Regions from separate parts of the Exiguobacterium sp. A1_3_1 genome, predicted to be linked through region 3. Evidence: riboswitches for the same ligand, from Rfam matches in the RefSeq annotation. Region 3 holds a riboswitch; each other region holds the start of a gene.

What was found. A riboswitch is a leader RNA that binds a small molecule or an ion and turns the genes downstream of it on or off. The one in region 3 is predicted to bind S-adenosylmethionine.
Region 1: another riboswitch for S-adenosylmethionine. It lies ahead of F8N00_RS05050 (methionine ABC transporter ATP-binding protein); the one in region 3 lies ahead of F8N00_RS00435 (Na+/H+ antiporter NhaC family protein).
Region 2: another riboswitch for S-adenosylmethionine. It lies ahead of mtnK (S-methyl-5-thioribose kinase); the one in region 3 lies ahead of F8N00_RS00435 (Na+/H+ antiporter NhaC family protein).

What each region holds. Positions count from the first base shown of each region.
Region 1 is NZ_WBYY01000030.1:227-9,899, forward strand. Features, by position in the region: gene F8N00_RS05030 (class I SAM-dependent methyltransferase) at 261-899, shown strand; gene F8N00_RS05035 (S-ribosylhomocysteine lyase) at 903-1,367, shown strand; gene F8N00_RS05040 (PLP-dependent cysteine synthase family protein) at 1,364-2,287, shown strand; gene F8N00_RS05045 (bifunctional cystathionine gamma-lyase/homocysteine desulfhydrase) at 2,280-3,446, shown strand; SAM riboswitch class I at 3,504-3,608, shown strand; gene F8N00_RS05050 (methionine ABC transporter ATP-binding protein) at 3,687-4,709, shown strand; gene F8N00_RS05055 (methionine ABC transporter permease) at 4,706-5,371, shown strand; gene F8N00_RS05060 (MetQ/NlpA family ABC transporter substrate-binding protein) at 5,404-6,237, shown strand; gene F8N00_RS05065 (MDR family MFS transporter) at 6,317-7,567, shown strand; gene sufC (Fe-S cluster assembly ATPase SufC) at 7,701-8,486, shown strand; gene sufD (Fe-S cluster assembly protein SufD) at 8,505-9,673, shown strand, end outside.
Region 2 is NZ_WBYY01000035.1:11,036-20,708, forward strand. Features, by position in the region: gene F8N00_RS05720 (ABC transporter permease) at 1-6, opposite strand, end outside; gene F8N00_RS05725 (sugar ABC transporter ATP-binding protein) at 3-1,511, opposite strand; gene F8N00_RS05730 (sugar ABC transporter substrate-binding protein) at 1,508-2,590, opposite strand; gene mtnA (S-methyl-5-thioribose-1-phosphate isomerase) at 2,602-3,651, opposite strand; gene mtnK (S-methyl-5-thioribose kinase) at 3,648-4,814, opposite strand; SAM riboswitch class I at 4,893-4,996, opposite strand; SAM riboswitch class I at 5,202-5,303, shown strand; gene F8N00_RS05745 (2,3-diketo-5-methylthiopentyl-1-phosphate enolase) at 5,374-6,564, shown strand; gene F8N00_RS05750 (2-hydroxy-3-keto-5-methylthiopentenyl-1-phosphate phosphatase) at 6,561-7,220, shown strand; gene F8N00_RS05755 (methylthioribulose 1-phosphate dehydratase) at 7,217-7,837, shown strand; gene F8N00_RS05760 (1,2-dihydroxy-3-keto-5-methylthiopentene dioxygenase) at 7,854-8,390, shown strand; gene F8N00_RS05765 (arsinothricin resistance N-acetyltransferase ArsN1 family A) at 8,515-9,003, shown strand; gene F8N00_RS05770 (MBL fold metallo-hydrolase) at 9,064-9,673, shown strand, end outside.
Region 3 is NZ_WBYY01000002.1:9,190-18,862, forward strand. Features, by position in the region: gene F8N00_RS00400 (cysteine hydrolase family protein) at 1-395, shown strand, start outside; gene F8N00_RS00405 (nicotinate phosphoribosyltransferase) at 413-1,864, shown strand; gene F8N00_RS00410 (hypothetical protein) at 1,914-2,240, opposite strand; gene F8N00_RS00415 (YwpF family protein) at 2,383-2,874, shown strand; gene F8N00_RS00420 (histidine phosphatase family protein) at 2,871-3,461, opposite strand; gene F8N00_RS00425 (alpha/beta hydrolase) at 3,479-4,468, opposite strand; gene F8N00_RS00430 (metal ABC transporter solute-binding protein, Zn/Mn family) at 4,639-5,652, shown strand; SAM riboswitch class I at 5,722-5,826, shown strand; gene F8N00_RS00435 (Na+/H+ antiporter NhaC family protein) at 5,908-7,218, shown strand; gene F8N00_RS00440 (aldo/keto reductase) at 7,621-8,433, shown strand; gene F8N00_RS00445 (hypothetical protein) at 8,558-9,019, opposite strand; gene F8N00_RS00450 (alanine/glycine:cation symporter family protein) at 9,105-9,673, opposite strand, start outside.

The DNA of each region.
Region 1 (9,673 bases), on a different contig from region 3:
GCGATCATGTCGAACAGGCGCCGTCCTCCACGCGGAAGAGCGAACAATTCCGAATGGAGCTGGGTTTTCCTTCGTAGCATTTCTAACCACATTATTCGTGTTGTCGGTTCGCCGGCAACGCCTTTTTTTGTTTTCTGGAAGTTTTTTGAGCCGGTCGCTTGCCAGGATAGAATCTCCTTGCTACAATGCGAATAAGGAAAATTACTTTAATTCATATCCGATTACTCGGAATTAACTGGTGAGATGGAGGACGACAAGGCATGACAGTACGTTTTATGGATGTTTTCACAGAATGGGCATCGACGTATGACGAGACAGTAACCGGACACGATCCGGAGTATAAAGAGGTTTTTCGTCGATACGATGAGATTTTGGATACAGTAGCGGATAAAGCGCAGTCGCCGGTCATTGAATTCGGAGCAGGCACAGGGAACCTGACACAACGTCTTCTGGCACGTCACGACGCCGTACTCGCCGTCGAACCAAGTCCGGAGATGCGGGCAATCCTGACGGAAAAGATTCCGTCACTTGATGTACAAGACGGTCACTTCCTCTCGTTCGAAGCGAAGGAAGCACGCAGTTTTGTTTCGACGTATGCGTTTCATCATCTAACAGATGAGGAAAAGGGAGAAGCGATCGAACTGATGGCATCACATTTACCGGCAGACGGAAAAATCGTCTACGCGGATACGATGTTCGTCTCAGAAGAGGCACGCCTGCAAACGATTCGTGAAGCACGTGCTCAAGGGTTCGACGCGTTAGCGGAAGATCTCGAACGCGAGTTCTACCCGTTGATTCCAGTCATGGAAGAATTGTTTACAGCACGAGGATTCACTGTTAAATTTATACAATACAATCACTTCGTCTGGCTCGTAGAAGCCGAGAAAATGGGGGAATAAATCATGGCACTTCAAAAAATGAACGTCGAAAGCTTTAACCTGGATCATACGAAAGTCAAAGCACCTTATATCCGCGTCGCGGGTTATAAAGAAGGTAAAGTCGACCAAGTCGTCAAATACGATATCCGTTTCACGCAACCAAACGTTGAGCAAATGCCGATGCGTGCGATGCACACACTCGAGCACTTACTTGCTGAAAACATCCGTAACTACTCGGATGATGTCATCGATGTCTCGCCGATGGGATGCCAAACAGGTTTCTACATGGCGATGATGAACTTCGACTCGGTCGAAAAAATGAGCGAACTCGTTGAGAAGACGTTGAAAGACGTCCTCGCAGCAGAAGAGATTCCAGCGCAAAACGAAGTCCAATGTGGATTTGCGAGCGCACATGACCTCAAAGGAGCGAAGCACTATGCCGAGAAAATGCTTGCCGGTCGTGATGAATGGGACATCGTCTTCGGATGATCGCGAACAACGTCCGCGACCTCGTCGGAAACACACCACTCTACGAGATCACTTCATTCGATTTGCCTGCTGGTACGCGCATTTTGGCGAAGCTCGAATGGATGAACCCTGGGGGCAGCGTCAAAGACCGCCTTGGCATTCAACTCGTTGATGCAGCAATCGAAAACGGACATGTGACACCAGGCGGTACGATCATCGAGCCGACAGCCGGGAATACCGGCATCGGCTTGGCGCTCGCCGCTAAAAAATACGATCTCCAAGTCATCTGTGTCGTTCCGGAAAAATTCAGTCAGGAAAAGCAGACGTTGATGCGGGCACTCGGCGCAACCGTCGTCAACACACCGACTGAACTCGATATGCAAGGGGCCATCGACCGGGCAAAAGAACTCGGTCAAGAAATTCCGAATAGTTACGTTCCGTTACAATTCGAAAACGAAGAGAACCCAGTCACGTATCAGCGGACACTCGGTCCTGAGCTGATTGCGGACTTGCCGCACATCGACTGGTTCGTTGCCGGTTGTGGTTCAGGTGGTACGTTCGCCGGAACAGCGGACTTCTTAAAACAACGTCTCGGTACAAAAGCAGCAATCGTCGAACCGGAAGGCTCCGTCTTAAATGGTGGTCCAGCCGGTCCGCATAAGACAGAAGGTATCGGTACAGCGAAATGGCCAAGCCTCGTTCCGCGTGAACTCGTTGATGAGATTCATACGATTTCTGACCGCGATGCATTTGACGCGGTTCATACACTCGCTGCTCGCGAAGGATTACTCGTTGGTAGTTCAGCAGGTGCAGCGCTCGTTGCTGCGCTTGATATCGCAAAGCGTCACCCCGGCAGTACGATCGTCACCGTCTTCGCAGACAGTGCCGAACGCTATTTAAGCCAACAAATCTTTGAAAAGGTGGACGAAACTCATGCGTAAGAAGACAGCATTGATTCATGGAGGAACAGGTGTCGATCGGGCAACAGGAGCCGTCACACCTCCAATCTATCAAACAAGCACATACAAGCAGGATAAAATCGGTCAACTTAAGGACGGATACGAATACTCACGGACAGCGAACCCGACACGGACGAGCATCGAACGATTGATTGCGGATCTCGAGGGCGGCGCACGTGGTTTTGCGTTCGGTTCTGGGATGGCAGCGATTCATGCCGTCTTCCACTTGCTGGAGTCTGGCGACCACATCGTCATGACGGATGACGTCTACGGTGGTACGTTCCGCTTGATGCAACGCGTCTTACCGAAGTTCAACATCGAAGTGACATTCGTCGATACGACGGACCTTGCGGCAACGGAAGCAGCGATCCAAGACAACACGAAGATCGTCTACGTCGAAACACCGACGAACCCGTTGTTGAAAGTAACGGACATTGAAGCAATCGCAACGATCGCCAAACGTCACGATCTTAAACTCGTCGTCGACAACACGTTCGCGACACCTTATCATCAACAACCACTCGCACTTGGTGCAGACATCGTCTTGCACAGTGCGACGAAATACATCGGCGGACATTCGGACGTCGTCGCTGGACTTGTCGTCGTCAAAGATGATGCGCTCGGCGAAGAGCTGCACTTCATCCAAAACTCGACAGGCGGCGTGCTTGGACCGCAAGACAGCTTCTTGCTCGTCCGTGGTCTTCGTACACTCGGTATCCGAATGGATGCGATCGAAGAGACAGCACATGATCTCGTTGCGTTCCTACAAGCGCAAGACATCGTCTCGAACATCTTCTACCCAGGACTTGCATCGCATCCTGGTCACGACATCCAAACGAAACAAGCGACTGGATTTGGTGGGATGATCAGCTTTGATGTCGGTTCAGCAGCGAACGCAGAAAAACTCGTCGAGGCGACACACTTCTTCACACTCGCTGAGAGTCTTGGTGCCGTCGAGAGTCTGATTTCGGTGCCGGCACGGATGACGCACGCGTCAATCCCAGCAGAACGTCGGGCAGAACTCGGCATCACGGACGGTCTCGTTCGGATTTCAGTTGGACTTGAGGATGCGGAAGATTTGAAAGAAGACTTAACACGTGCTTTCACGTTCCTCGAAAAAGTTTCTGAAAAAACTGTTTGACAACAAAAATAACCCCTGCTAATATTCAGAATATATTCTACAAACTTAATACCGAAACTCTTATCGAGAGTGGTGGAGGGACTGGCCCGATGAAACCCGGCAACCGCGGATCTAATCCGAAGTGGTGCTAATTCCAGCAGACAAAAGTCTGGGAGATGAGAGCAAATGGTTTTGTGTACTGAAAAGTGCGCGCGTTTGCTCTAAAACGCGCGCACTTTTTTTATTTTAGGAGGGACAGTTGTGATTCGTTTACAAGACGTAGGAAAGATTTATCGCTCAAAGCGCGGAGCGGTCGAAGCCGTCGCGAATGTCGATCTGACAATCGAGCGCGGTGAAATTTTTGGAATAATCGGTTATTCCGGAGCAGGGAAATCGACCCTGATCCGATTACTGAATATGCTCGAAGCACCAACGAGTGGTTCGATCCAAATCGATGGTGTTGAAATGACATCACTAAAACCTAAGGAATTACGAGGCGTCCGCAAGAATGTCTCGATGGTCTTCCAACACTTCAACTTACTATGGTCACGGACGGTTGAAGAGAACATCATGTTCCCACTCGAGCTCGGTGGCTTCCCGAAAGCACACCGCAAGGAACGGGTCGCGGAACTGATCCAACTCGTTGGTTTGGACGGACGCGAAAAAGCCTATCCGTCACAATTATCCGGTGGTCAAAAACAACGTGTCGGTATCGCTCGGGCACTGGCATCGAACCCGGACGTTCTCTTATGTGACGAGGCAACAAGTGCACTCGATCCGAAGACGACGGACTCAATCCTTGAGTTACTCGTCGACATCAATGAAAAACTGAAACTGACGATCGTCTTGATCACACACGAGATGCACGTCATTCAAAAAATCTGTCACCGGGTCGCCGTCATGGAAGCCGGTAAAATCGTCGAGCAAGGACCGGTCGCAGAAGTCTTCCGTCATCCGAAGCAAGCGATGACGAAGGAATTCGTCAAACAATTGACGTCGCCGTCGGAGAACGAGTTAACGTTCGCGAAACTACGCGAACGGTACCCAACCGGAAAAATCGTTCAGTTGACGTTCGTCGGATCGACAGCAGAAAGCCCGATCCTCGCGGAAGTCATGAAGGATTCGCCGGTCCTGTTCAATATCATCGGCGGAAACGTCGGTCAATCACAGGAAGGGGCACTCGGTACACTGTTCATTCAGTTGATCGGGGAAACAGAAGCAACACAAGCGGTCATCACAAAGCTTCAAGCCAGTGATGTTGAAGTGGAGGTGGATCACCGATGATTTCATTCTTTGACAATCTAGATTGGGACATGGTGTGGGAAGCGACAGGCAGTACCGTCTATATGACGGCAATCGCTGGTGTTTCGACATTCGTCCTCGGTTTGATCATTGGTTTACTATTGTATGCGACAAACGAAGAGTTATTGTTCAAGAATCGGACGTTCTATTCAGTGTTGAGCTTGGTCGTCAACGTCTTCCGTTCGATTCCGTTCATCATCTTACTGATCTTATTGATTCCATTTACGACAGCAATCGTCGGTTCGTTCCTCGGACCAACGGCAGCATTACCGGCACTGATTTTCGGTGCTGCACCATTTTACGGTCGGATGGTTGAACTCGCGTTACGCGAAGTCGATAAAGGTGTCATCGAGGCAGCTGAATCGATGGGCGCGACGAAGTTCCAGATCATCTATAAAGTCTTAATCCCGGAAGCGTTGCCTGCCATCGTTTCTGGTATCACGGTCACACTCGTCTCACTTGTCGGTTATACGGCAATGGCCGGAGTAGTCGGCGGAGGTGGACTTGGGGACATGGCCTTCATCGAAGGATTCCAGCGTTCTCAAAACGATGTCATCGTCATTGCGACACTCTTAATCTTAGCGATCGTCTTCGTCATCCAAATCATTGGTGACTTGCTGATCCGCGCGATCGATAAACGTTAATTCGAAACTTAATCATATTGGAGGAATCATTCATGAAAACTTGGAAAAAATTCGTAGGTACTGCTGCTGTATCCGTCTTAGCTATTAGCCTTGCTGCATGTGGCGAAAAATCATCAGGATCAGGTAGCGACGACAAAACACTCGTCGTTGGTGCTTCGAACGTACCGCACGCTGAGATTCTTGAGCACGTCAAAAAAGAATACGAAGCAAAAGGTTACAAGCTTGAAATCAAGAAGTTCCAAGATTACGTACTTCCGAACAAAGCGCTCGCTTCAAAAGAAATCGATGCGAACTACTTCCAGCACGTACCGTATCTTGAGCAACAAGAAAAAGAAAACAAATCATATAAGTTCGCGAACGCAGGTGGCGTCCACGTTGAACCACTCGGTATTTACTCGAAGAAATACAAGTCACTCGATAAGTTACCAAACGGTGCAACGATCTTAACGAGCTCAAACGTCGCGGAACGCGGTCGTGTCTTGACGTTCCTTCAAAATGAAGGATTGATCAAACTCAAAGACGGTAAAACGACAGATGCACAACTCGGTGATATCGCGGAGAACCCGAAGAAACTCAAGTTCAAGACGAACATCGAAGCATCACTTCTTCCGCAAGCTTACAAAAACAATGAAGGCGACGCCGTCCTCATCAACACGAACTATGCGATCGATAACGGTCTGAACCCATTGAAAGACGCGATCGCTTCAGAAGATGAGTCTTCACCATACGTCAACATCATCGTTACACGTGATGGCGATGAAAAAGACAAGCGTGTCACAGCACTTCTTGACGTTCTGCACGAAAAGAAAAACCAAGATTGGATCCTCGACAAGTACAAAGGTGCGGTCGTTCCAGTCAGCAAATAAGTTCACCGAAGCCGGCATCCTTCCTATATAATGGAAGGATGCTTTTCATTTGTCTGAAACAGGGGTTAGGGGGAATCATATGCAACGCATACGTCAACTGCATCCGTTGACACTCGGGGTCTTGTTCGGGACGTTTTTCTCACGTCTCGGAACGTTCATCACGATGCCGTTCTTCGCCATCTACATGACGACCGTCCTGAAATTTGATCCTGTCGATGTTGGCTGGGTACTCAGTATCTCGGCGATCGCCAGTCTCGTCATGAGTTTCATCGGCGGCACCTTGTCGGACCGGTATGGTCGCCGGGCGATGATGCTTGCCGGAACGATCGGATTCGCGATCGTCTTCATTGCGCTGGCACAAGTCGAGACATTCTGGGCATTCTTTACGCTCAGTGCTTTGAACGGGGTCTGTCGTTCGATTTTTGAACCATCCGCCCGTGCCTTGATCAGTGATACGACGGACGAAGCGAACCGATTGTTCGTCTTCAATATCCGTTACGCGATGATCAACATCGCAGCAGCGATCGGACCGGGAATTGCTTTACTGCTGAGTGCGGGGAACACGTCCGCGACGTTTTACATCACAGCGTTCGTCTATATCGTGTACGGGGGGATGATCGGTATCTTATTCAAACGCCATCCGATCACCGAGACGCATGGTGGGAAAAAGGTATCGTTCGGAGCAACGGTTCGTCTGTTGCGGACGGATATCGCTTTTACGCTGGCACTCGCTGGCATCATCTTCGGGGTTTTCGGCTACAGTCAGTTCAACTCGACATTGCCACAGTTCTTGACGGAAACGTCACTGCTTGAAGGCGGGAAGACACTCTATGCGATTTTGATCACGATCAATGCGATCACCGTCTTGATCGTTCAATATCCGATCATGAAGTTTGGTATGAAGACGTCACCACTCGTCTCGATCACGACCGGGATTGCGACTGTTGCGATCGGATTGTTCATCATGGGAAATGCGAACGCGATCTGGTTGATGATCGTCGCGATGTTCATCTTCACGTGCGGGGAAGTCATGATGTTCACGATGACCGACATCTTGACCGATCGGTTCGCCAAACCAGAATTACGGGGCAGTTATTTCGGAGCGATGGGCTTGACGTCGATCGGACAATCAATCGGTCCGATCGCCGGAGGACATTTGTTAAGTTTATATGGAGCGGACCGTCCGTTACCGATTTTCGGGATATTAGCGGGCTTGACATTATTCGGAATACCACTGCTCTTACTGTCACAACGGATTCATCGGGCTTCGACGATCGAGGAACTCGAGGAACCGGTGAAACTTTCGAATGATTCTCAACAAAACGCATGATTTTGAGAAAAATCAACGAGCGATGACGCTTGAATAATACGCGATGTTTCTTTAAGATTAGAATGATACTAAATTAGTAACGCTCGTGTTCTGAATCGTCAGTCACGAAATGAATAGATGGAGGGATTCTAACATGAAGGCTTCACACTTGAAGATTGAAGATCTACACGTCGCGATCGACGGCAAGGAAATCTTGAAAGGCGTCAACTTGGAAATCAAAGGCGGGGAAATCCACGCGGTCATGGGACCAAACGGGACAGGTAAATCAACACTCGCATCAGCATTGATGGGTCACCCATCGTACGAAGTGACATCTGGTTCAGTCACACTCGACGGCGAAGACGTCCTCGACATGGAAGTCGATGAGCGCGCACAAGCGGGTATGTTCCTCGCAATGCAGTACCCAAGCGAAATCAGTGGTGTCACGAACTCAGACTTCCTTCGTTCAGCGATCAACTCGCGTCGTGAAGAAGGCGATGAAATCTCACTCATGAAGTTCATCCGTGAGCTTGATTCACAAATGGGTCTTCTCGAGATGCCTTCAGAAATGGCACACCGTTACCTCAACGAAGGTTTCTCAGGTGGAGAAAAGAAACGTAACGAAATTCTTCAGATGATGATGCTTAAACCAGCGATCGCGATTCTTGATGAAATCGATTCAGGTCTTGATATCGATGCATTGAAAGTCGTCGCAAAAGGTGTCAACGAAATGCGTTCACCAGAATTCGGCTGCTTGATCATCACGCACTACCAACGTCTCTTGAACTATATCGAGCCAGACTTCATCCACATCATGATGGGCGGAAAAATCGTCATGTCTGGTGGTAAAGAACTCGCACACCGTCTCGAAGCAGAAGGTTATGACTGGGTTAAAAAAGAACTCGGCATCGAAGACGTCGAAATCGAAACAAAAGCGTAAGACGAGGGAGGAAGCATGATGACTGTAGAACTGAATCTTGCAGTAAATCGCGAGGCAGTGGCAGAACGTGCGACTCGCTTAGGGGAACCATCTTGGATGGTCGCAAAGCGTCAAGACGCGCTTGATCTTGCCCCAACGCTCGCATTGCCAAAAGTAGAAAAAATCAAGATCGAAGGCTGGAACTTCACAGAAGGTACGACGGAACTCGAAACCGTCACTGGTCTTTCTTCAGATATCGAAGCATTGATCGGCGAAAACCGTGATCACATGCTCGTCACGCGTAACGGACAACTCGTCCACGCGCAAAACAGTGAAGCGGCGAACGGCGTCATCTTCACGACGCTCGAAGACGCATTAAAACAACACCCAGAACTCGTCGAGAAATACTTCATGACGGAAGGTGTTCAAGTTAACGAAGATCGTCTTGCGGCATTAAACGCAGCACTTCGTAACGGCGGTACGTTCCTTTATGTACCAAAAGGCGTTAAGCTTTCTGTACCGATGCAAGCGATCTATACGCTTGAGCAATCAGGTGCAGCGCTTTACCATCACGCGATCATAGTCGCAGATGCGGACAGCGAATTGACGTATATCGAAAACTTCGTCTCTTATGGTGACGAAGCGCATAACGTCAACGTCGTCACAGAAGTCTTCGTTGAAGACAACGCAAAAGTCCTCTTCGGTGGTGTCGATACGTTATCGAAAGGTGCCATCACGTATATGAACCGTCGTGGTGTCGTCAAACAAGGCGCGAAGCTCGAATGGGCACTCGGTCACATGAATGACGGTCACACAGTTACAGAAACAAAAACACATCTCGTCGGAAACGATTCGTTCTCAGATACGAAAGCCGTTACGGTCGGTCGTGGAGAGCAAAAACAAAACTTCAACGTCCGGACGGACCACTTCGGTAAAGGATCAGAAGGTTTCATCTTGATCCACGGTGTCCAAAAAGACGCAGCAACATCTATCTTCAACGGAACGTCGATGATCCATCACGGCGCTTCGAAATCAAACGGCGTTCAAACGGAACGTGTCCTCATGTTGTCTGAAAAGGCACGTGGTGATGCGAACCCAATCCTCTTGATCGATGAGGATGACGTCATGGCAGGGCACGCGGCATCTGTCGGTCGTGTCGATGAACTACAACTCTACTACTTGATGAGCCGTGGCCTTTCACGGAAGGA
Region 2 (9,673 bases), on a different contig from region 3:
ATTCATCGTTGCCCTCCTCCTGTTGCATACCACAACAAGGTTTCTTCTGATGTGTCCGCCGTCTTCGTTTCATGGACGATCCGTCCATCGAACATGACGTAGATTCGGTCCGTGACGGTCAAAAGTTCATCCCATTCACTCGTCGCGTAAAGGATCCCTTTTTGTTGTTGCGCGAGTCCGTCAATCAGACGATAGATATCTTGTTTGGCTCCGACGTCGACACCTTTTGTCGGTTCGTCCAAGACGAGTACAGAAACATCGGTCAGTAACCATTTTCCGATGGCGACTTTTTGTTGATTCCCACCGGACAGTTGACCTACTTCCTGTTTCACGTCTGCCACTTTAATGCCCAGCTCCTTGACCCATTGCGATGCCTGATTTGCTTCTTTGCGACGATCCATCAGCCCCCAGCGGTTGACGAAATCATGAGCTGCCGCTGCTGTTAGATTTTCTGCGACAGAATCGGCAACGAGGATCCCTTCTTTTCGTCGTTCTTCTGGAACGAGACCGATCCCCGCTTGAATCGCAGCTTGTGGATTGCGAAGGCGATGGGCTTTTCCACCTATCCGAACCTCCCCTTCCTGAAACGGGCGATCACCGAACAATGCTTTGCATAATTCCGTTTTACCGGCACCGACAAGACCCGCGATACCAACGACTTCACCTGCTTGAACCGTCAAGGAGATATCGTGGACGTCCGCATTCGTAGCACTCTCGACGGTCAATACGTTCGTTGCATTTACCCGTGACGTTTTCGCAACAGACGTAAGCTGACGCCCGAGCATCTGCTCAACGACAGCTTCCTTCGTGATGTCTGTCAAAAGATGTCGTGAGATGAGTTGACCGTCGCGCATGACCGAGATGGAGTCGCAAATCTCATATAGTTCCTGTAAACGATGCGAGATGAAGATGATCCCAAGCCCTCGTTCGGCTAAACGACGCACGACTGAAAAGAGATGGCTTGTTTCCGCCTGACTGAGAGGTGCCGTTGGTTCATCTAAAATCAAAAAACGGCGTTCTTGGACGAGGGCGCGAGCAATCAGTACGAGTTGCTTTTCAGCAAGCCGCAACTCCTCGACACGTGTCTTGACGGAAATATCCGCCTGTAATGTCGCTAACGCTTCCTTGGCACGCTGTATGTAACGGCGTTGGGATACGAAGCCAGTCATCGTTCCGTCCGTCAACAGATCGAGACAGATATTCTCAGCGACCGTCAAATACGGGACAAGCGCCACATCGACCTCTTGTTGGACGAGGTCGATTCCAATCTGTTTCGCATCACGTGGTGACGTGATGGACAACTCCTTCCCGTCGAGACGGATCGTTCCTTCGTCCGCCGTTTCCGCTCCGGATAAGACTTTCATCAACGTCGACTTACCGGCACCATTCGCACCGACAAGCGCGTGGATTTCACCGGATTTCACTTCAAACGAGACTTGTTTTAAGGCTTGCACTCCTGGAAACGCCAATGAAATCCCGGTCATCTTCAAGTGATGATTGGTAGACGTCATTGTTTTTTATGGACGTCACGCAACCGGTCCATCCACGGTTCATTGAATTTGTCCGATGTACTCCATCCTTTGATGATCGTATCGAGATTGTACATCGTCGTATCCTGCTTCAACGCCTTCTGCTCCACAAGTTTCGCGTCGAGATCAAAGCTGTCCGGTGTCTTCTCGCCAGCGATTTTCTTAGCCAGTAATCGCATGTCCGTTTGTCCAATCAAGAATGGATCCACCGCACTCGTCGAGACCCAGTTACTGCCTTTTTCACGCATCAGGTTGATATCCTGATTCGAGACATCGATCGAGATTAGCGGGATTTCTTGACGTTTATTATCCTTGAGCGATTTGTAAGCCCCTTTTGCAACTTCGTCCCACGCTCCCCAAACCGCATCAATGCTTCCTTTCGGATATTTCGCGAGAATCGCATTCATCTTCGTTGCGATATCCCCTTGGACATCTTGGAAATTTGTCGGTCCAACCGTCTCAAGCGTTTTGATCTTACCGTCTGCTTCGTACGTCTTATAGATTTCCTGACGACGATCGAGCGGGGCAAAACCTGGTCCGAACCAAAGTTTGATGACACGGACCGGCTTTTTGTCCGTCACCTTCGTCACTTCATCAAGCGATAGCTTCGCGAGTTGATGATCGTTTTGGAACGTTTCCGTCACACCTTTTAACGCCATTCCTTTTTTCTTCGTGACCGTATCGAACGTCACGACCTTCAGCCCTTTGTCGACCGCTGGTTTAATCATGTCATAGGCGTAGTCTTCCTTACCATGCGAGATGATGAGCCCATCATAATCTTGCTGAATCGCTTGCGCGACAAGCTCCTTGAACTTGACGTCGTTACCTTCCGAAATGAACGTGCTGACTTTAAAGCCAAGCGCTTCGCCTTCACTTCGTGCGCCATCAAGGAATTGTTTCGTATGGTCGTCCGATGCTAGGTTGCGGATGACGGCGATCTTGACGTCCGATTGAACCCCTTTTGGTACATCCTTGACGACCTTCGTCGTCGTGGCTTCTCCATTCGCACAAGCCGCTAGTAACAGTGCCGGTGCTAGGACGGCGTAAGCTAGTTTTTTCATGACATATCTCCTTATCCGAGGGGTTGAAGCCCTGTTAATTGTTCAATCGTTTCTTCATTCGGTTGCGTGATGACACCAAGTTCGGTGATGATGCCTGTGATTAAGGTGTGTGGTGTGACATCAAACGCCGGGTTGAAGACAGCGACCCCTTCCGGTGCTGTCGCGACACCTTGGACAGTCGTCACTTCCTGCGGATTACGTTCTTCGATTTCGATCGCGTCTCCGGAAACGAGCGAGAAGTCGAACGTCGAGAGCGGTGCTGCGACGTAAAACGGAATACCAAAAGCTTGCGCGAGCAATGCCAATTGGAACGTCCCGATTTTATTTGCCGTATCGCCGTTTCGTGTAATGCGGTCGGCACCGACGATGATCGCATCGATCTGTTTTTCTTTCAGCGTATGGGCGACCATGTTGTCCGTAATTAACGTGACATCAATGCCGGCACGTTGCAGCTCCCATGTCGTCAATCGTGCTCCCTGCAGTAACGGTCGCGTCTCACTCGCAAAAACGGATAATTCGATGCCGCGTTCTTTTGCGATGTAGAACGGCGCAAGTGCCGTTCCATAAGCAGCGGTCGCAATCGATCCAGCATTACAAATCGTTAGGATCCGGTCGCCTGACTGGAACAATTCCAGTGCATGAATCCCGATTTGACGTGACGTCTGCGCATCCTGGTCGTATAAGGCGACCGTCCGTTTTTCCAACCGTTCGCGAATCTCTTCTACCGACGTCCCGTCTTGAATGATTGGATTCAACTGATTGAGTACATTTCGCAAATTGACGGCCGTCGGTCGTGTCGCGAGTAACGTCGCCGATGTCTCAAGCAAGGCTTGCTTGTAGACCGGTAGCGCCGCTTCAAACCGGTATGCTTCTTGAACGAGCACGAATCCACCGAATAAACTGATCGCAGGCGCGCCCCGGACACGTAGTTGTTTAATCGCCTCAACGGCTTGCGCGAGATCAGCAATGACTTCATAGTGCTCTTCCTGCGGTAGACGTGTCTGATCGAGAATCGTCAAGACACGATCTTCGTAACGAATACTTTGGACGAATGTAGTCATCGGCTGAGTTCCTCCGTTACGTCAAAGTTTCGTAAATCATCGAATGTCCGGCATTCTGTACGGCGTTTGATTAACGCCGCTCCTAGACGAAGAGCGTGACGTTTCCGCTCTAAGCGTTCCGTCGTTGAATCGATTGATTCTAAATCAGCGACCGGTGCAAGACCAATCGTCCGCCGAATCAATTCGCAACCGGCAAAGCCAAGGGCATCCTGCAAGATCGTGCTCAGTACATCATCGACGAGTCCTGATGCCTGGAACGGTTCGACGGCTTCCCGTTCCCATAAGGCACGGAACGTTGAAGCGAACGTCAGCCAGAACGTATCGATATCCTTGATTCGGGCGTCACGTCGTGTAGGGTAATCCGGATATGCTGCGAAGAATAGATGCGCAATGAACTGCCCGACATCGAATCCGAATGGACCATAAAAGGCGAATTCTGGATCGATGACTTTCGTTTCCGTCGCTGAGGCGAAGATGCTTCCTGTATGTAGATCGCCGTGCAACAATGCATCTCCTTTCGTGATGAAGAGCGCTTCGAGTTTTGCGACTTCGCGTTTCAACTCATCGTCTGCCCATAAACGTGCCACCTCTTTTTCGAGTCCGGCTTCAATCTCGTTCGTCTCCGCGTCATGAAACGGATCCGTGAAGATTAATTTTTCCGTGATGTCGCACAAGTCTGGATTGTAGTACGTTCGGGCGACACGTTTCTTTTCAACCGGACCAAGCGCAAAGTCCGATGTATGGAATAACGTCCGAGCGAGATAAGAACCGATATGTTCCGCAAGCAACGGATACTGTTCACCTGCGAGTAAACCGCTTCGAACGATCGTCAGATGTGAAAGATCTTCCATGACCGTATACGCCTCTTCATGACTAGCATGAAAAACACGTGGTACGAACGGTACGGCATGCCGTGCGAATTCACGGAGTGCGGATTGCTCGATCCACGCTCGTTCGAGCGATAACGGCCAGCTCTCCCCGACGACCTTCGCATATGGTAATGCTTGTTTTAAAATCAAGCGATGTTCGCCTTCTCGAATCCGAAAGACGAGGTTGAGGTTCCCGTCGCCAATCTCTTCTGCTTCGACGGCTCCATCGCCGATCAGTCCTAATGTCCGAACACGATCAATCGCGTCCTGTTCTGTGAATGCTTTATATGTCATCTCAGTTTCCCCCTATGTGATACACGAAAAAGCGCCTCTTTTCGTCATCGAAAAGAGGCGCAGAAAAGTCACTGCGTCCTCTTATCTCTCAGACGAAACGTCTGTTGGATGTAGCACCGTGCCTAGTGGTCGGTTGCTGCGGCGTCATCGGGCCAATTCCCTCTGCCAACTCGCGATAAGAGTCGTATGTAATTGTCGTGTGTGATATTGATTTGAATCTTACGCAATCGACTTCCTCGCTGTCAAATCGAAATCAAGCAGAAACGGATATCATTTTTAAGTCATCTATAGAAAGAGTATTTTCAAAAAAATAAATTTTCTAAAAATAGTTTGACAAGTCACGATTCTCATGTAAAAATTGCAATTAGATTTCACAATTTCATCCAATTCTTATCAAGAGCAGACGGAGGGACAAGCCCTACGATGTCGCAGCAACCGACCTTTTGGCACGGTGCTAATTCTTGCAGCTACTAAGCTGACAGATAAGAGTCCACGTTCGAATCATTCATGGTCTCTTGTCGCTGACGAGAGACCATTTTTTTGTTGAAGGAGGAAAGACATGGCTTATATCACTGCTACTTATCAATTGACTGCCCGTGATCGACTCGAGCAACGCGCTGAACAACTCGCGCTTGGTCTGACAGTCGGTTCTTGGACGGAACTGAATCATCTCGAACAACAACAACTCGCCTCGTTCAAAGGGGAAGTCGTACATACCGAAGAGCGCGATGGCAAAGGATATATCACGATTCGTTATCCGGAACATAACGTGTCGCGCGACTTTTCTGCGATTCTGACGACCGTCTTCGGGAAACTCTCACTCGACGGTGAAATCAAACTAACGGAATTGCTATTACCCGATACATTTACGTCGGACTTTCCAGGTGCAAAATTCGGGATCGAAGGGGTCCGCTCCTTGATTGGTGTCGAAGATCGCCCATTGTTAATGAGCATCTTCAAAGGAGTCATCGGACGGGATTTATCGTTCCTTCGTGATCAACTCGAAGGACAACTCGCTGGTGGGATTGATCTCGTCAAAGACGATGAGATCCTATACGACAATCCGTTGACACCGACGATTGACCGGGCACGAATCGGACGTGAGGTCATCGATGCTCACTTCCACCGGACCGGTAAACGTGCGTTATATGCGATCACACTCAGTGGTCCCGTCTTTACGCTCAAGGATCAAGCCAAACGATTGATTGATGCTGGAGCGACTGCTTTCTTGCTGAATACCTTCACATACGGACTCGACGTCTTACGCGAACTGGCGAGTGATCCGGAAATCAACGTTCCGATCTTCAATCATCCAGCATATAGCGGTGCGTTGATTGCTAGCCCGAATCACGGAGTCGCTGCCCCTGTCTTACTCGGCACATTACCGCGTGCTGCTGGAGCAGACTTGACGCTATTCCCGTCTCCTTACGGCAATGTCGCTTTACCAAAGGATGTCGCCCGTGGCATCGCGGTCGAAGCGACCCGTCTCGGTCAGACGAAATCGATCTTCCCGGTTCCTTCAGCTGGTATTCATCCTGGACTCGTCGCTCAACTCGTACGGGACTTCGGGATCGATTCCGTCATCAACGCCGGTGGCGGCGTACATGGTCATCCGCAAGGTGCTGCGGCTGGTGTCATTGCTTTCCGTCAGGCACTCGATGCGGCACTCGCAAATGAATCCCTATCGGCGGCAGCATCGCGTCATGAAGAATTACGGATCGCCCTCGACGCTTGGGGGATCAAGTCATGACCGTACGGATTCTCTGTGACTTCGACGGGACAGTGACGACGCAAGATAATATCATCGCACTCATGCAGGCATTTGCGCCAGCGAGTGACTTCGAACCGTTAAAACACGGCGTACTCGACCGGACGTTATCGATTCAGAGTGGTGTCGGGCAAATGTTCGCACTTCTGCCATCTGACGGGAAAGCAGCCTATCTTGACTTTTTGTTGGAGCGCGCGGTTATTCGCGACGGATTTTCGGAGTTACTGCAGTACAGTCGTCGTCAAGGCATCGATTTTTCGATCGTCAGCGGCGGAATGGACTTTTTCGTCGAACCAATCTTAGCGCCATTCCTTGAGCAGGAGCGCATCTATTGCAATGTCGCGAATTTTGACGGTCCATTCGTTCATATCGATTGGCCACACGCCTGCGATACCCATTGCACGAACGGGTGCGGCTGTTGTAAAACGTCCGTTGCTCGGACACTACGTAAAGACGGTGACGTCATCATCGTCATCGGCGACTCGGTGACGGACTTCGAACTCGCAAAACAAGCGGATCGTGTCTATGCCCGTGATTATCTGATCACGTTGTGTGAAGAGAACGATATCGCCTATACACCGTTTGAGACATTCCACGATATCGTTCATGATTTAACACGAGCGGAGGTGACAACATGACATTCATGCGACGGTATGAAGAGCTACGCGCCATCAAACAAGAGCTTTCGGCACGCGATTGGTTCCCTGGTACGAGTGGCAATCTCGCCATCCGGACGTCCGGTGTCCCGGTTGAATTCCTTGTGACGGCAAGCGGAAAAGATAAACGGCAGACGACTCCTGACGACTTCGTTCATGTCGATGCGACCGGTCAATTGATCGGTGAGCAATCCGGGCGTCCTTCCGCTGAGACATTGCTTCATGTCGAAGTGTTCAATCGAACGGACGCCGGTTGTTCCCTGCATGTCCATACGATTGCGAACAATGTGATTTCGGAACTCTATGGCGATCAAGGCAGTATCACCTTTTCCGGTCAAGAAATCATCAAGGCACTCGGACACTGGGAAGAGGATGCGACGGTCACGGTGCCGATCATTCCGAATCATGCGGACATCCCGACGCTTGCCGCTGCTTTTGCACCGCATGTCACAGCAGACAGTGGTGCCGTCCTGATCCGCAATCACGGAATCACGGTCTGGGCACCGACCGCCTTTGAAGCAAAGAAACACCTCGAAGCCTTCGAGTTTTTATTTAACTATACGTTGACGTTGCAATCATGCCGTCAATCCATTCATTAAAAGGAGGAATCATCTCATGGCAACAGTCTTATTCCAAGAAACAAACACACGGTATACGGATCAAACGGAAGTCGCTGACTTCCTTGCGTCACGCGGCGTTCTTTACGAACAATGGGACGTTTCGAAACTTCCAGCGCCTCTCGTTGAGAACTTCACACTGACGGATGCAGACAAACAAACGATTCTCGATACGTTCGCTCCCGAAATCAAAGACGTATCAGAACGTCGTGGGTATCAGACAGCTGATATCATCTCACTTTCGGATACGACACCGAACCTGGATGAGTTGCTCGTCAACTTCCAGAAAGAACATCACCATACGGATGATGAAGTTCGTTTCATCGTCAGCGGTCATGGCGTCTTCGCGATCAAAGACGAAGAGGTCGGCTACTATAACATCGAACTCAATCCTGGTGATTTGATTTCCGTTCCTGTTAACACACGCCACTACTTTACGCTTCAAGACGATCGTAAAGTCGTCGCCGTCCGAATCTTCGTCACGACAGACGGCTGGGTTCCGATTTATGAAAACGAGACGTCAACGGTCTCTTAAGAACGATAAAAGCGCTGTTTTCCTTCATATGAAGGGAATCAGCGCTTTTCTTATCGCACAAACATATCACTACATTGACACGTAACCGATATAATGAAGGAAAAGCGATGAGGAAGTGAGCGTCATGCATATTCGTCCCGTAACGGAACACGACTTACCAGCGATTCTCGCCATCTATAACGAAGGCATCGAAGATCGAATCGCAACGCTTGAGACCGACCAAAAGGACTTATCCTTCATGACCCAGTGGTATGCAGAACGCACCGATCGATATGCCGGATATGTCGCTGAAGATGACACAGGTGTCCTCGGCTTCATTTCCCTCGATCCGTATAATCCGCGTCCTGTCTACGCATCCGTCGGTGAGATTTCGGTTTATATCACCCGGACTCATCGTGGACAAGGGATTGGCACACGTTTGCTTGAAACGGCTGAGCAACACGCCCGTGATCATCAGATGCATAAACTCATTCTCTTCACCTTCCCATTCAATAAAATCGGACAAAAACTCTATATCCGCTCCGGGTTCCGGATCGTCGGAACGTTTAAGGAGCAAGGACAGTTGAACGGCGAATATGTCGACGTCATGGCGATGGAGAAACGCTTGCGATAGGATTCATTGAATGCCAGACGGGGAATAGTCAATTCGAGTCATTGAGAGAGGATGAACCTAATGGATATTCAACAAATTCGCAATGCAACACTCGTTGTCACGTATGCCAATCAAGTCTTACTGATCGATCCGTTCCTCGGCGAAAAAGGCAGCTTGCCTCCCTTCGGTCAAACACCGAATGCCATCGCTAATCCACTCGTCGACTTACCGGTCGATGTCAACACACTGCTCGATCCTGACGCCATCTTCGTCACGCACCTGCACGCTGATCATTTCGATGATGCTGCTAAACAACTATTACCCAAGCATTTGCCACTCTATGCGCAGCAAGAAGAAGACGCGCAGCATATCCGAGAAGCCGGCTTCACGAACGTCTCTTCCTTCGATTCCGGTGTGACGATCGGTGATATCCAAATCCATCGAACAGGTGGACAGCATGGTGTCGGTGAAATCGGCGAACGGATGGGACGTGTGTCTGGGCTCGTCCTCACCCATCCGGACGAACCAACACTTTATATCGCAGGTGATACGATCTGGTGCGACGAGGTCGCGCATGCAATCGAACAACATACACCCGATATCATCGTCGTCAACAGTGGCGCCGCCCAGTTCTTGACCGGAGAGCCGATCACGATGTCACAGCGTGATCTCCTTGCCGTACACGAAGCGG
Region 3 (9,673 bases):
TCATCGCCAACGATATTCACGAAGAAGGCGATACGTTCCACCCGGAAACCGTCCTCTTCCCGCCACATAATATCCGCGGAACACATGGACGTGATTTGTTCGGAAAAGTCGCAGCCATGGCACGGGTCGCCGATCACGTCATCGACAAGACGCGTTATAGTGCGTTCGCCGGGACGGACCTCGATTTACGCTTGCGTGAACGCGGTATCCGCGAAGTCCACCTCGTCGGTGTCTGTACGGACATTTGTGTCCTTCATACAGCTGTCGATGCCTACAATCTCGGGTATCGTATCGTCGTCCATGCCGATGCGGTCGCAAGCTTTAACGCGACTGGTCACGAGTGGGCGCTTACACACTTTAAACAATCGATCGGCGCTGAAGTCGTCGGCGAATAAGAAGGGATCTGTCCGTCATGTTACAACGTAATCTTGCACTCCATACCGATCTGTACTTACCACGGTGGATGTATATCTATTGGAAAGAAGGACGTCATAATGAACGCGCCGTCTTTGATGTTTACTACCGTTCGAATCCGTTCGCAGGAGGCTATGTCGTCTTTGCGGGTCTCGAAAATATCATCGAGTACATTCAAACACTCCGTTTCACGGAAGAAGATATCACGTACTTGCAAGAGATGATTGGCTTCCCGGATGAGTTCAAGGATGAACTGCGTCAGTTCAAGTTCAATGGCTCGATTTCAAGTGTCAAAGAAGGCGAAATCGTCTTCCCGAACGAACCATTGATTCGGATCGAGGCACGCATCTTTGAAGCGAAGCTCTTACAGACCGCGATTCTGAACATCGCGAACCACGAATCGCTCATCGCGACGAAGTACGCACGTATTCGTCAATCGGCTCCCCGTGCGAAGTTCCTCGAAGCTGGTGCCCGTCGCGCGCAAGGCATCGATGCCGCTTACTTCGGAACGCGTGCTTCGTACCTGGCTGGTTTTGACGTCACAAGCCTTGCTTCAGCAGGACGCGACTTCGGCATTCCGTGTGGTGGAACGATGGAACATGCTGACATTCAATTCCACGATGACGAATTGACGGCATTCCGGACATTCGCTTCTCATTATCCGGATCAGGCGACATTACTCGTCGATACGTACGATACGCTCAAGAGTGGTCTTCCGAATGCGATCACGGTTGCGAAGGAGCTCCAAGCCAAAGGGCATAAACTGCGTGGCATCCGGATCGATTCTGGCGACTTATCTTACTTGTCAAAACGTGCCCGTAACATGCTTGACGAAGCTGGCTTCCCGGAAGTCGACATCGTCTTGTCAGGGGACCTCGATGAGTACGTCATTCAGGACTTACGCATCCAAGGTGCCCAAGCCAATACATTCCTCGTCGGAACACGTGGTATTACAGCTTACGAACAACCGGCTCTTGGGATGGTCTATAAACTGGTCGCACGTGAAGTAGATGGCGAGCTCGCACCCGTCATCAAAGTATCCTCGTCAAAAGCCAAGACGACGACACCTCACATCAAAGAAGTCTATCGCATCATCGATCCGGTGACGGATAAGTTCAAAGGCGATTACGTGACGTTGATGGACGAAGATCCGTCGACACTTGAAGCTGTCGATCTCATCGACGTCCGAGACCCATCGTTCCGAAATCGCATCGAACAGTTCAAGGTCGAGCGGTTACTTGAACCAATCTTCAAAGATGGAGAACTGGTCTATACGGTCCCAACGATTGAAGAAAGTCGCCACTTCCACGAAACACAGATCGGTCGTCTGTGGGAAGAGTACAAACGGCTGCGGTTGCCAGAGATTTATGCTGTCACATTCAGCGATCGTCTCTGGAAGCTCAAACTCGACATGATTCGGGACACTCGACTGGCAAGTGGGTTAAAATAAGACACAAAAAGCGCAGTTCTTCCTCCATCGGGATGAACTGCGCTTTTTCTCATGTTAATCCTGCTTCGTTTCCGACAGGTGTCATTTCTGTTGGCGCTTGTTCCATCTTCTTACGAAAGTACCATGCGAAGCCAAGTGCACCTCCGATGAAGACGATATACGTGATGCGTTGACCGAATTCAGCTAAGGAATCCGCGTAGAAAATACTGATTAAATGATCACTTCCACTAATGAGTAGCAAACAGGCAATCAGGAGCGCAATGCGATATGCAAGCGTCGGGCGGTCTGTCGGTTCAGCATGCCAATACATGATGATATGGTGGGCAAGTAGAACGATACCCAGGATTCCTAATATTCCAATGAGTACTTGCGGCATAATGAACGATCCTCCTGTTTAGTAGTATCTAGTCTTATTTAAACATAGTTCATACGAATTTCGTCAGGAAAAGTTTCCCGTCTTACATTCCTCACGGTATACTGTAGGAAAATCGTAAGCGATCAAGGGAGGGCATTTTTTCATGAAAACCTTTAAGTTATGCACATTACGCATTTTAATGGATGAGTCAGGACGTGATACGACGATTCCCGTCGCCATTCAGGACGGATTGACGGTCAGTACCGAACAGACGGCACAGTGGGTTGCAGAAATCGTCGTTCCTCCGACGGATCAGCCGATCGTCGATGAATTGTTCACAAAACATTTACGTGCTTTGATTGAAATCACGATCTCACGACCTGATAATGACCCTGCCGCGATGATCGTCACGCCTCTTGAACGGACTGTCTTAAGCGAAAACGTCTCGTATGTCTTCACGGGTAAGATGGTCATGATGAAAAATGATTTATCTGAATCGATCTTACGCGAAGTCGTCGAAGATGGATTCGCTGGCGAAGAACTCGTTCAGGAGTATAAGGATCGTCGTTCAAAACGTGGTGCCCATATCACAAGTATCGCTAAAGAAACGTTCAAACAATATTTGACAGAGCATCCGAACACACCCGTCTCTTAAGGTTTTTCGACCTCGTCCGTGATGTGGTCCGCTACGTTGATGCGGTCAATCGTATAGCGATCCGTATGATAGATATAATTCGCACACGCGTTTTTCAAAGGTGTCCGGTAACTGAATGTCGCGTCAATCGATGATAATGCTGCCTTGATCGTATGCGAGTGACAGACGATTAGAATTCGTTTCCCTTCATACGTGCGTGTCACTTCCTGTAGCGCCTCGAACACGCGATCCTGGATGGCTTGTTCCGTTTCAAGACCCGGCACAAGCGTCGTATCGTTCGCTTGAACGGCTTCGTAAATCGCTGCGACCGGTTCACCGGAAGCGGCTCCGAATTCGCGTTCGACAAGTCGCTCATCTGTCCCCGTGATCGTTAAACCAACAGCACGACCGATGATTTCCGCTGTCTCAACGGCACGCGACAGGGGACTTGCTAACAAGACATCCCACTTTTCATTCGATAGATAAGCGGCGCTGAGTTCCGCTTGTCTTCTTCCTGTTGCATTCAACGGGATATCTTCTCTTCCTTGAATCCGTTCGTTTAAGTTCCAATCCGTCTGACCATGCCGCACTAAACAAATTTCAGTCATGTCTCTGTCTCCCTCATTTAAGAAATATGACTGATTGTATCATGTTTTCCATTCGGAAGTTGTCGCGGTGGCAACAGTAGTACCTGACAGGTGAAATGTTCAATTCGTTCAAGTAATCGCTCGATCTTTAACGGATTTTCCGTCTGAGCGAAACTAGCTAGTGAGTGCGTACCATTCGGAAAGGAAAATAACCGAACATCGGCTCCGACATCTGCTCCTTTCTCAACGAAATGCAAGGCTTGAGAAAACGGAACAATCGGATCTTTTTTACCGTGCAAAAGCATGATTGGTGGGGCATCTGACGATAAATGTGTGACGGGTGAGACGTGCGTCATCAGCTTGCGCCATTCTTCTCGCCCCCCCTTGTAGAACTTAATGTGGGCAATCCAAGTTTGAATGAAATTAAACAACAAAAAGTTCGTCGGTGGATATAAAGCGATCACACCACTGATCAATGGCATGTGCCGCTCATCACGCTCACCGACGAAAGCAGATGGGGCAAGTGCCGTCGTCAGCATGAGTGCAGCTCCGGCTGAGTCTCCCCATACCATCATCCGTCCTCTTAGAATGCGAAGGTCCTCTGCTTCCTTGTTCAAAAAACATAACGCATCCCGTACATCCTCGAGGTTATCCGGAAAATAACTGCCCTCTTCGAACAAACGATACTCAATACTACAGACGGCAACTCCGAGTTCAAGTAGGCGGTCAACGATTGGACTAAAGCAGAATATGTCATCACGCTCCCCACGAACGAATGCACCACCGTGTGCATAGATGGCAACTGGAAACGGTCCTTCCCCCGGCGGATAATAGAGATCGAGCTGTAAGGTGCGGTCCCCCACCTGTTTATAGATGAGTGTCCGCGGTGCAAGTTGTTTTTCTGTGAGTGGCAAGGCGGGTTCGGTCCATCGAAGTAGTGCACCATAATTGTTCCAAATACTCGCTCCCGCTGCTGCTGTCGTCAATAATGCAGCTCCCCCCATTAGCCATGCAGTTTCACGTTTCACTTGATCACCTCCAAAAAGACGTGCCAGTTTCTTCACTTTATTATCCTTCTACCCCGTTTTAAAAGATGTCGAACGTCTTGGTATCCCTACTTGACGCTTCATCAACGTTCCGCTATAGTGAGAAAGTCCAAATCGGAATAGTTACGTTTTAATAATGGGGGTATCATATAATGAAAAAAATCATTCCTGCTTTAACAGTCGCATTTGCGAGTGCGAGTGTCCTCGCGGCTTGCGGATCAAATACCGATTCATCAACTTCAGAGAACAAACAGACAGAAGTCTACGCGTCAACGTTCGCGACGGCTGCTATTGCCCGCGAAATCGGAGGGGATCAAGTCAACGTCAAGATGATCGTTCCACCTGGAGCAGATCCCCACTCTTACGAACCGACATCGAAGCAACTCACAGAGATCGCTAAAGGAGACTTGTTCCTTTTGACAGGTACGACACTCGAGCCGTATTCGAAAAAAATCCAAGAGAGCTTAAAAGGCACGGACGTCCGCTTCATTGAGACGAGTAAAGACGTCAACTTGCTAGAATCGGATGCTACGCTTCATGCACATGAAGAAGAGGGGCATACAGAAGACGAACATGCTCACGAAGAAGAAGGGCACGATGATCACGCAACGGACGAACATGCGCATGAAGAAGAGGGTCATGACCACGGAAAATACGATCCACACGTCTGGCTCGACCCTGTCAACGCAAAAGCAATGGCACGTTCGATCACAACTGCTTTATCAAAAGAAGCTCCAAAAGACAAAGCAACGTTCGAAAAAAACTTGAAAACGTTCGATCAGCAAGCTGATGAATTGGACGAACAATTTAAACAAGCCGTCGCTGATGGATCGAAAAAAGAACTTCTCGTTACGCATGCCGCTTATGGTTACCTCGCAGAACGATATGGTTTCACACAACTGCCGATTGCGGGAATTTCTCCTTCCGATGAACCGTCACAAAAGCAACTGGCCGCTTTAGTGAAAGAAGCACGGATGCATGATTTGAAATACGTCGCGTTCGAAGAGACGGTCTCACCGAAGGTCGCACGTGTCATCCAAAAAGAAATCGGAGCTGAATCCGTGACGATTCATAATCTAGAGTCGGTCACGAAAGCGCAACAAAACAGCTCTTATTTCAAGTTGATGGAAGAAAACGTCCAAACATTGAAAAAGGCACTTCAGTAAAGTACAGTTGACACGCGTTACTCAATGCGGTACGGTAAGAAACGTGTTTTACAACAATTGAATGACTTCTTTTTATCGCGAGAAACGGAGGGACTGGCCCAATGATGTTTCGGCAGCGGACGATTTGATTCGTACTGTGCCAAATCCAGCAAGCGAAAGCTTGAGAGATAAGAAGAGCGTCTTTATTTCATAAAGACCTCCTTCTTTCTTGCGAAGGGGTCTTTTTTTGTATCTTTGAGAAACGAGGTGTCAACAATGAATGAAACGATCACGCCTAACAAATGGGCACTGCTTCCCCTCGTCGTATTCCTAGTTCTCTTCATCGGAGCCGGGATCTTCTATGACGACTTTTACAAATTTCCGATCCTTATCGCCGCACTGATCGCTTTGATCTTTGCTGCAATCACGACGAAAGGATCCATCAATCAAACGGTCGAACGAATCGCAACGGGTGCCGGAAATCCTGATATCATGATCATGGTCTTCATCTTCTTACTAGCCGGTACGTTTTCTGGAACGGCAGAAGCAATCGGCGCCATCGATGCGACCGTTAATGCTGCTTTGACGTTCCTACCTCCGTCGCTCCTCATGAGTGGTCTGTTCATCATCGCTGCCTTCATCTCGATGGCAATGGGGACATCGACTGGAACGATTGCTGCACTCGCGCCGATCGCCTTTGGAATTCATGAAGCGACAGGCATCAACGTTGCGATCGCAGCGGCTGCTGTCGTTGGTGGATCGATGTTCGGCGATAACTTGTCGTTCATCTCGGATACGACGATTGCCGCCGTCCGGACCCAAAAAACGAACATGCGCGATAAATTCCGGACGAACTTCATGATCGTCCTACCGGCTGCTATTTTGACGGTCATCCTACTCGCATTCGTTTCTGGTTCTGGTGACGTCGTCGAAGCAAAAGCATTTGAATTCTACAAGTTGATTCCATATCTCGCTGTCATCGTCCTTGCACTATTTGGCGTCAATGTCATTCTTGTCTTAATTGGTGGTACGTTACTCACCGGCATCATCGGTATGATTGATGGTAGTTTCGGCTTGAGTGGCTTCGTCCTCTCGATGTCTGAAGGAATGATGGGCATGGCGGAGATCTCCATTTTGACGCTCCTCATGGGTGGTCTCGTCAGCTTGATTACGTTCAACGGTGGAATCGCCTTCTTAAAAGAGACGCTGACACGCAAGATTTCACAGCGTCGTGGTGCCGAATTCAGTATGGCGGCACTCGTCAGCGCAACGAATCTCGCGACTGCAAACAATACGATCTCGATTCTCGTCGCTGGACCACTGGCAGCTGAAATCGCCGATACGTATGAAGTCGATCGCAAAAAATCGGCGAGTATCCTTGATATCTTCTCTTGTGGTATTCAAGGCATCATTCCGTACGGGGCACAACTTTTGATCGCAGCAGAATTGACGAAAACGGCTTCACCAGAACTGATTCCGTATCTGTTCTATCCGTTCCTCCTCTTCGTCTGTGGATCAATTGCCATCTTCTTCGGCTTACCACGCATGAAGAAGACAGCGACGAAGCAAGAAAAAATTTCTTCCTAATCATAAAAACAGGTCCGATCGCTATGATCAGACCTGTTTTGTTATTTTTTATGCTTTGCTTGTCTTTCTAAGATCAAATAGGCGATTGCCGGAAGTGGAAACTGAAGGAGTCCAGCACCTCCCCACACCCATGGATTACGTCCTGACTTTCGCGCACTAAGAAACAGACCCACTGCCTGCGTTACTAACAAGGCGCCAATGCTAAGCCACGTACATTTGGATAGCTGTTTATTCTTTTGAACCATCTTTTCTCCCCCTCTTTTAACACACGATTAAATCTCACGATTCTTTTCTATTTTACCTTATTTCATTCCTCCATGAGCATGGAAACGGACGTCTTCGTTCGTTCATGCTAAACTAAACGAGCAAATCTAAACTACGTTTTATGAGGAGGAGTAACACATGCAATACGCAAAACTTTCAAACGGTATTACGATTCCCCAAATCGGATTCGGTGTCTGGCAAGTAGATGAAGAGACAGAAGCACCTGCTGCTGTCGCTGAAGCATTACGTGTCGGCTATCGTCATATCGATACGGCTGCTGTCTACAAAAACGAGCGCGGTGTCGCAAAAGGAATCAAGGAAAGCGGCGTGAAACGTGAGGATCTCTTCTTAACGTCAAAAGTCTGGAACGATGATATTCGTGCCGGTCGGACGAAGGAAGCATTCGCAGAATCGCTCGAACGTCTCGAAACAGATTATCTTGACCTTTATCTTATCCACTGGCCGGTCGAAGGCTATATCGAAGCGTGGAAAGCAATGGTTGAACTGTATGAAGCAGGCAAGATCAAAGCGATCGGTGTCTCGAACTTCAAAGAACATCACCTCGATACATTGGCAGAAGAGGGCTTGATGGCACCAATGATCAACCAAGTCGAGTTGCATCCACAATTACCGCAACACGAACTGCACGAATACTTGCAAGATCACAACATTCAAGTCGAAGCATGGAGCCCACTCATGCAAGGGAAATTCCTCGAAATCAACGATTTCAAGGAAATCGCAGAGAAACATGGCAAGACACCTTCACAAGTTGTCTTACGTTGGCATCTCGACAACGGCATCGTCGCTCTTCCAAAATCCGTTACACCAGCACGCATTGCGGAAAACTTCGACGTCTTTGATTTCCAACTCGATGCTGATGATCTTGAGAAAATTGATCGTATTGCAACGGATGTCCGCCTCGGACCGGATCCGGACGAAATCGATTTTTAATCTGGCGATTCACGTAAAAGAGAACATCTTCCATATGAAGACGTCTTGCTTCATCTGAACGATGAGAGACCCGTTTCCAATCTATGACTTGGAAGCGGGTCTCTTTTTTTATGATTGAAGCTGATCAGACATAATAAATTAAAATCGTATCTTCCGCTTCTTCTGCCTTTTGAAAATAGGCGCGTAAATCGGCGAACTGTTCCCAGACATCCTCGAATTCGCCTGGTGTTCCGGCTTCATCATGAATCGAAGCGAGTGCCCGTTGATCAAAATTCCGCATCACCTCAGCTGAGATGATGAGGAGTGGCAAGGGAAGAATACCGACAATCGCCGCTTTTTCTTCATTGACGATCAACTCTTCGCCAACGATTGCTCGTCCCAGGTTGTAATGTGTGTCTTGATCAATATAGATATCGATTTGATTCATCAAATGATAGATGGCGTTCGTCTGTTCGAGAGCGAATAATTGTTCGTGATCGGGTTGTGTCTCATGAATGAATAAAATCCAGTCCATGATGATGTGGGGATCGTTTCCGAACGACTCCCAGACCGCATCCGTGACGCGGACGAAATGTACGTTTTCCATTCTTCCCCTCCCTTCTGTACTCTGTATTCCCTTTTTAAATTCGTTCTATACAAAAAAAGAGCCAGATTTCTCTGACTCCCTTTCCTTAGATCGCTTTTTCATCTTCTTTTGATTCCTGCCATGCTTCAAGCGTATCTTTCCCCGGCAAGTTCGGAATCGAGTCCGCATAGAATCGCGGCTCTTTCCCTGCTTTTCGTTGTGTCATGTAATCATCGAGAGCCAGCTTCGCTATCTTTGCAAGACGGAAAATCGCATACAGATTGACAATCGCCATTAATCCCATGAAGATGTCCGCTAACGCCCACACGAGACTAGCCGACTCGACAAGTGAACCGAAGACGATCATGACGAGGACGAGTACGCGGTATGCCATCATGACTTGTTTATTTTCACGGATGAAGTTGATGTTCGATTCACCGTAGTAGTAGTTTCCGACGACGGAACTAAACGCAAATAGGAAGATGGCGAGTGCCATGAATCCTGTTGCAAATGATCCAACTTGTGATGCAAGTGCGCCCTGTGCTAAATCAATACCAGCTAAGGCATCTCCATTCGCATCTTTTGTCGGAACTCCACTGACGAGAACGATCATCGCTGTCGCCGAGCAGACCATCAATGTATCGACGAAGACCGCGAATGATTGAATCAAGCCTT